DNA from 2 places in the Streptomyces sp. NPDC051180 genome. Region 2 is predicted to be linked to the other one. Evidence: riboswitches for the same ligand, from Rfam matches in the RefSeq annotation. Region 2 holds a riboswitch; the other holds the start of a gene.
What was found. A riboswitch is a leader RNA that binds a small molecule or an ion and turns the genes downstream of it on or off. The one in region 2 is predicted to bind cobalamin.
Positions count from the first base shown of each region.

Region 1: another riboswitch for cobalamin. It lies ahead of AB0424_RS01795 (energy-coupling factor ABC transporter permease); the one in region 2 lies ahead of cobN (cobaltochelatase subunit CobN).

Region 1 covers NZ_JBFBBC010000001.1:403,968-407,167, reverse strand. Annotated here, with positions in the region: gene dhaL (dihydroxyacetone kinase subunit DhaL) at 1-552, shown strand, start outside; gene AB0424_RS01800 (PTS fructose transporter subunit IIA) at 579-971, shown strand; cobalamin riboswitch at 1,022-1,257, shown strand; gene AB0424_RS01795 (energy-coupling factor ABC transporter permease) at 1,286-1,984, shown strand; gene AB0424_RS01790 (energy-coupling factor ABC transporter substrate-binding protein) at 1,990-2,406, shown strand; gene cbiQ (cobalt ECF transporter T component CbiQ) at 2,413-3,162, shown strand; gene AB0424_RS01780 (ATP-binding cassette domain-containing protein) at 3,159-3,200, shown strand, end outside.
Region 2 covers NZ_JBFBBC010000003.1:117,132-120,331, reverse strand. Annotated here, with positions in the region: gene AB0424_RS07255 (precorrin-8X methylmutase) at 1-64, opposite strand, end outside; gene AB0424_RS07250 (cobalamin biosynthesis protein CobG) at 61-1,311, opposite strand; cobalamin riboswitch at 1,392-1,543, shown strand; gene cobN (cobaltochelatase subunit CobN) at 1,581-3,200, shown strand, end outside.

The DNA.
Region 1 (3,200 bases), on a different contig from region 2:
GCGGTCACGGACCTGTTGGCGAAGGAGCCGCCGGCGACGCCCGGCGCGGTGCTCACCGCCGCCGGGCGACAGCTGATCTCCACGGTCGGCGGCGCGTCGGGCCCGCTGTACGGAACCCTGCTGCGGAGCGCCGGGAAGACCCTGGGCGAGGACGAGGGGGTCACCCGGGAGCGGCTGGCGGAGGCGCTGGACTCCGGGGTGGCCGCCGTGTCCCGGTTGGGCGGTGCCCAGGTGGGCGACAAGACCATGCTGGACGCGCTGACTCCGGCGGTGGAGGGCCTGCGGACCTCGTTCGCGGCGGCCCGCGCCGCCGCGGACGAGGGCGCGCTGGCGACCGTACCCCTGCGGGCGCGCAAGGGCCGGGCCAGCTACCTCGGCGAACGCTCGACGGGGCACCAGGATCCGGGGGCGACGTCGTCGGCCCTGCTGTTCGCCGCGCTCGCCGAGACGGCGGCGGCCGAGGGCCTGTCGGCCGGGAACCCGGCGTCCGGGAACGCGAGCGCCGCGGACCGGGGCGTCGGGGAGGGGCACGGCGCCGGGGAGGCGTCGTGAGCCCGGCGGGGGGCGGGGCCGCGCCCGTGGGTATCGTGCTCGTCTCGCACAGCTCGGCGGTCGCGGCGGCCGTCGCCGAGCTGGCCGCGGGGCTCGCGGGCGGCGGGGACCTCGCGCCGCTGGCTGCGGCGGGCGGCCTGCCGGACGGCGGGCTGGGGACGAGCGCGGAGCTGATCTCGGCGGCGGCGCAGGCCGTGGACCGCGGGGCGGGGGTGGCGCTCCTGGTCGATCTGGGGAGCGCCGTGCTCACCGTGAAGGCGCTGCTCGCCGAGGGCGACGAACTCCCGGAGGAATCCCGTCTGGTGGACGCGCCGTTCGTCGAGGGAGCGGTGGCGGCGCTGGTGACGGCGAGCGCCGGCGGGGACCTCGACGCGGTGGCGGCAGCGGCCTCGGAGGCGTACTCCTACCGCAAGGAGTGACCTCCGGCGGCGGGTGCGCGGAGTGACGGAGAGGCCGCACCGGGTGGCGACCGTGTTGTGATGTACCTGGTCAACGCACTAATGTCGCAGGGCCTTGGTGTACGGGAAACCGGTGCAGTACCGGTGCGGCCCTCGCCACTGTGATCGGGAGGTCCGGCTCCACCTCCGCGGGGAACACCCTCGGGGAAGCCACTGGACCGCGACGGGAGACCGCCGCGGTGTGGGAAGGCGGAGTCGGACGGCATGACCGTCAGCCAGGAGACCGGCCAGGGTGCGTTGTCCATCCACGAGGTGCTGGAGAGGGTCTTCCGACCATGCATATAGCCGAGGGGTACCTTCCCCCTGCGCACGCCGCCGCCTGGGGCGTCGCGGCCGCCCCGTTCGTCGTCCACGGGGTGCGCTCCCTGACCCGCGAGGTGCGCGCGAACCCCGAGTCCACCCTGCTGCTCGGCGCTTCCGGCGCCTTCACGTTCGTCCTGTCGGCGCTCAAGCTGCCTTCGGTGACGGGCAGTTGTTCCCACCCGACCGGCACGGGCCTGGGCGCGATCCTGTTCCGGCCGCCGATCATGGCGGTCCTGGGGACGATCACCCTGCTCTTCCAGGCCCTGCTGCTCGCCCACGGCGGCCTCACCACGCTCGGCGCCAACGCGTTCTCGATGGCGATCGTCGGGCCCTGGGCGGGGTACGGGACCTACCGGCTGGTGCGCCGGTTCGGTGCGCCGCTGATGGTCGCCGTCTTCTTCGGCGCGTTCGTCGCCGACCTCTCGACGTACTGCGTGACCAGTGTGCAGCTGGCGCTGGCCTTCCCCGACCCGGGCAGCGGCATCGCGGGGGCGCTGGCCAAGTTCGGCGGCATCTTCGCCGTGACGCAGATCCCGCTGGCGGTGAGCGAGGGCCTGCTGACCGTGCTCGTGATGCGGTTGCTGACCCAGTCGAGCAAGGGCGAGCTGACCCGTCTCGGCGTCCTCGCCCCGCGGTCCGCCGAGCGCCACGAGGAGGCGGCCGCACGATGAGCAGGATCAGCCGGAACACCAGGATCAACGCCCTTCTGCTCCTCGCCGTCGCGGCGCTCGCGGTGCTGCCGCTCGTGCTGGGCCTCGGCGACCACAAGGAGGAGCCCTTCACCGGGGCCGACGCCGAGGCGGAGACCGCGATCACCGAGCTCCACCCGGACTACGAGCCCTGGTTCAGCCCCCTGTACGAACCTCCTTCCGGGGAGATCGAGTCTGCCCTGTTCGCCCTCCAGGCCGCACTGGGCGCCGGCGTCCTGGCGTACTACTTCGGTCTGCGTCGCGGCCGTCGCCAGGGCGCTGCGCGGGCCGCGTCGGCCGCGGGCGACGGCGAGCAGCGGGCCGCCGAGAAGCGCTCCGCGGGCGACACGGGCAAGGACGGTGCCGCCGGAGCCGACGCCCCCGTCCCCGGCCGGGACGCGTAGCCGCCGATGCTGCCCATCGACGCGGCGGCGCACGGCAGCCGCTGGCGTGCCCGCCATCCCGCCGAGAAGGCGCTGCTCGGCTTCGGTCTGACGTTGTGCGCGGTGTGTCTGCCGCCGTGGCCGGGCGCCGTGCTCGTGGCGGCGGCCACGCTCGGGGTGCTGCTCGGTCCGGCCGGCGTGGCGGGCCGTCAGCTGTGGCGGGCGTTCCGCGTGCCGCTCGGCTTCTGTGTCACGGGCGCGGTTCCGCTGCTCTTCGAGGTGGGCGGGGCCCGGGGGCCGGTGGCGCTCGCGCCGGACGGCCCGGCGCACGCGGTCGAGCTGCTGCTGCGTACTTCGTCGGCCTCGCTCGGGGTGCTGCTGTTCGCGTTCACGACGCCGGTGTCCGACGTCCTCCCCCGGCTGGTCCGGGCGGGGGTGCCGGCGCCGGTGGTGGACGTGGCCCTGGTGATGTACCGGATCATCTTCCTGCTGCTCGACTCGCTGGCCAGGATCCGGCAGGCGCAGGCGGCCCGGCTGGGGCACACCAGCCGGGCCGCGACCTGGCGTTCGCTGGCGGGCCTCGGCGCGACCACTTTCGTCAGGGCCTTCGACCGGGCGCAGCGCCTGCAGTCGGGGCTCGCCGGCCGGGGGTACGACGGGACGCTCCGGGTGCTGGTGCCCGCGTGCGCCGTCTCCCGCCGGTTCCTCGCGGCGACGGCTCTGCTGCTCGGGGGCCTCGTCGCCCTCACCCTCGTACTCGAAAGGTTCCTTCCGTGACGCCTCCGCACCCGACGACGCCTCAGGGCCCGGCTCCC
Region 2 (3,200 bases):
AGGACCGGCGGTAGATCTCCGCCCCGTCCTTCTCGTAGTCGAACATCCTGGTGCTCTCGCTCATCTCGTCGGGTTCGTGCGGGCGGTGGCGACCGCCTCGGTCAGGGAGGTGCGGGGGGTGGGGAGTCCGTCCACCAGATAGCCGTCCTCGCCGGTGGCGAGGACCTCGACCCAGTCGCCGTGCGGGTGCCCGCAGCGGCGTGCGCACCCGGAGAAGTGCACGGGCAGCGGCCCCGCCGGCGCGGCGAGCGCGTCCGCCCGGACGTCGGCGAGGGACTTGGCGCAGCCGGGCCGACCCGTGCAGGCGGTGACCCCCGCCCCCGGCGCCCCGGGCCGGGTGACGAACCCCTGGCGCTCCAGCTCCCGCAGCCGCTCCGCGGCGGTCCCGGGTGTCGGGACGTCCGGGTCCGCCGGGTCCACGACGACCACCCCGCGCCAGGGGGTGAGGCGGAGTTCGGCGGCGGGCGCCAGGGCCCGGAGCTGGGCGGCGGTCAGCCGGCCGAGCGGCGCGAGGACGTGCAGCCCGCCGGGGAGCGCCCCGGGGGCGGGCGGCGGGGAGACGGTGAGCGGCGGCGGTACGGGGACGGGCTCCGCGTCGACTCCGGCGCGGGCCAGGGCCCCGGCCCACTCCGGGACGTGGCCGTCGGGCAGCTCCCGCGGCCGCCAGGCCCCGGTGCCGGCCGCGTCGGCGGCGTCCAGGAAGGCGAGGGCGGCGACGAGGGCGGCCGGGACCGCGTCGGCGGCGTCGATCCGGAAGGCCGCCGGGCCGAGCCGCAGCAGGGCGGTCCCGTCCGGCTCTGCGACCAAGCTCACATCGCCGCCGAGGCCGGCGACCTCGCCGCGGCCGTCGTCGAGGACGAACAGGAACCGTCCCGAAAGGGACGCGGCCCGGGGCTCCGCGCAGAGGGCGGCGTCCAGCCCTCGGGCCCACAACTGCACGTCGGCGTGGCCGAGTCCGCCGAGGCCGGCGGTGGGCGAGGCGATGATGTTGCGGACGCGTTCGTGGGTGGGGGAGGGCAGCAGGTCCGCCGCGGCGAGCAGCTCCGCCAGCCGGGCCCCGCACCCCTCCGGAAGGCCGCGCAGCTCCGCGTTGCCGCGCGAGGTGACGCTGATCCGCCCGTCGCCGAGGGCCTCCGCCGCGTCGGCCAGGACCTGTGCCTGACGGAGCGTCAAACGACCTGCGGGGAGCCGGAGTCGGGCCAGCCGACCGTCGTCGGCCGCGTGCAGGCGCAGCGCCCCGGGGCAGGCGTCGCCACGGTCCCGTATGCGAGGTTCGCCCCGTTCGGGCGTCGGGGGTGGGGTGGGCGGCATGGCGGCGAGCATACCCACGGGAAACCGACCGACCACCGGGTGTGATCCTGCCGACTCCCCGGCCCCCCGACGGCACGATCTACTATGCAGACGGCATGGGGTCCCAGGACCCCGGGGAGGAAGCCCGGTGAGAATCCGGCGCGGTCCCGCCACTGTGAGCCCGTACCGGCCGCGCCTCGGCACGACCCGGAACGAGTGAGTCAGGAACTCCCGCCATCCACACGACCACCCGGGGCGCGGACAACCCCGAGGAAGGGCCTGCGCACGCCATGCTTCTGCTGCTGTCGCACTCCGACACCGACCTGCTCAGTGCCCGCGCGGCGAACGCCGGGACCGCAGGCGGCCCGGTGGAGTACCGCTTCGCCAACCCCGCCCGCCTTCCCCTCGCCGACCTGCCCGGCCTCCTCGACGACGCCGAACTCGTCGTCGTCCGCCTCCTCGGCGGGCTCCGCTCCTGGCAGGAGGGGCTCGACGCGATCCGCGCCACCGGAAAGCCGCTCGTCGTCCTCAGCGGCGAACAGGCCCCCGACGCCCAGCTGATGGAGACGTCCACCGTCCCCGTCGGCGTCGCCACCGAGGCCCACGCCTACCTGGCGCACGGCGGCCCCGCCAACCTGGAGCAGCTGGCCCGCTTCCTCTCCGACACGGTCCTGCTCACCGGCCACGGCTTCGAGGCCCCGGCCGCCGCCCCCACCTGGGGCCCGCTGGACCGCACCCCGCGCCGCACCGACGGCCCGACCGTCGCCGTGCTCTACTACCGCGCCCACCACATGAGCGGCAACACCGCCTTCGTCGGCGCCCTCTGCGACGCGATCGAGGACGCCGGCGCCCGCGCGCTGCCGCTGTACGTCGCGTCCCTGCGCGCCCCCGAGGCCGAACTCGTCGACACCCTGCGCACCGCCGACGCCATCGTCACCACCGTCCTCGCCGCCGGCGGCACCAAGCCCGCCGAGGCCCAGGCCGGCGGCGACGAGGAGGCGTGGGACGCGGGCGCGCTCGCCGCGCTCGACGTGCCGATCCTCCAGGCGCTGTGCCTCACCGGCTCGCGGTCCGCGTGGGAGGAGAACGACGAGGGCCTCTCCCCGCTGGACGCCGCCAGCCAGGTCGCCGTGCCCGAGTTCGACGGCCGGCTCATCACCGTCCCGTTCTCCTTCAAGGAGATCGACGAGGACGGCCTGCCCGCCTACGTCGCCGACGCCGAGCGCGCGGCCCGCGTCGCCGGGATCGCGATCCGGCACGCCCGGCTCCGCCACATCCCGAACGCGGAGAAGAAGCTGGCGCTCGTCCTCTCCGCGTACCCCACCAAGCACTCCCGCATCGGCAACGCGGTCGGCCTCGACACCCCCGCCTCCGCCGTCGCCCTGCTCCGCCGGCTGCGCGAGGAGGGCTACGACTTCGGACCGGAGGAGGACCTCCCCGGCGTGGTCTCCGGCGACGGCGACGAGCTGATCTACGCCCTGATCGAGGCCGGCGGCCACGACCAGGACTGGCTCACCGAGGAGCAGCTCGCGCGCAACCCGGTCCGCATCCCCGCCGCCGACTACAAGCGCTGGTACGCGACCCTGCCCGAGGAGCTGCGCACCCACGTCGAGGAGCACTGGGGCCCGGCGCCCGGCGAGATGTTCCTCGACCGCTCCCGCAACCCCGAGGGCGACATCGTCCTCGCCGCGCTGCGCCGCGGGAACCTGCTGGTCCTCATCCAGCCGCCGCGCGGCTTCGGCGAGAACCCGATCGCGATCTACCACGACCCCGATCTCCCGCCGTCCCACCACTACCTGGCCGCCTACCGCTGGATCGCCGCCCGCGCCGAGGACGGCGGCTTCGGCGCCGACGCCATGGTCCACCTCGGCAAGCACGGCAACCTGGAGTGGCTGCCCGGCAAGAACGCC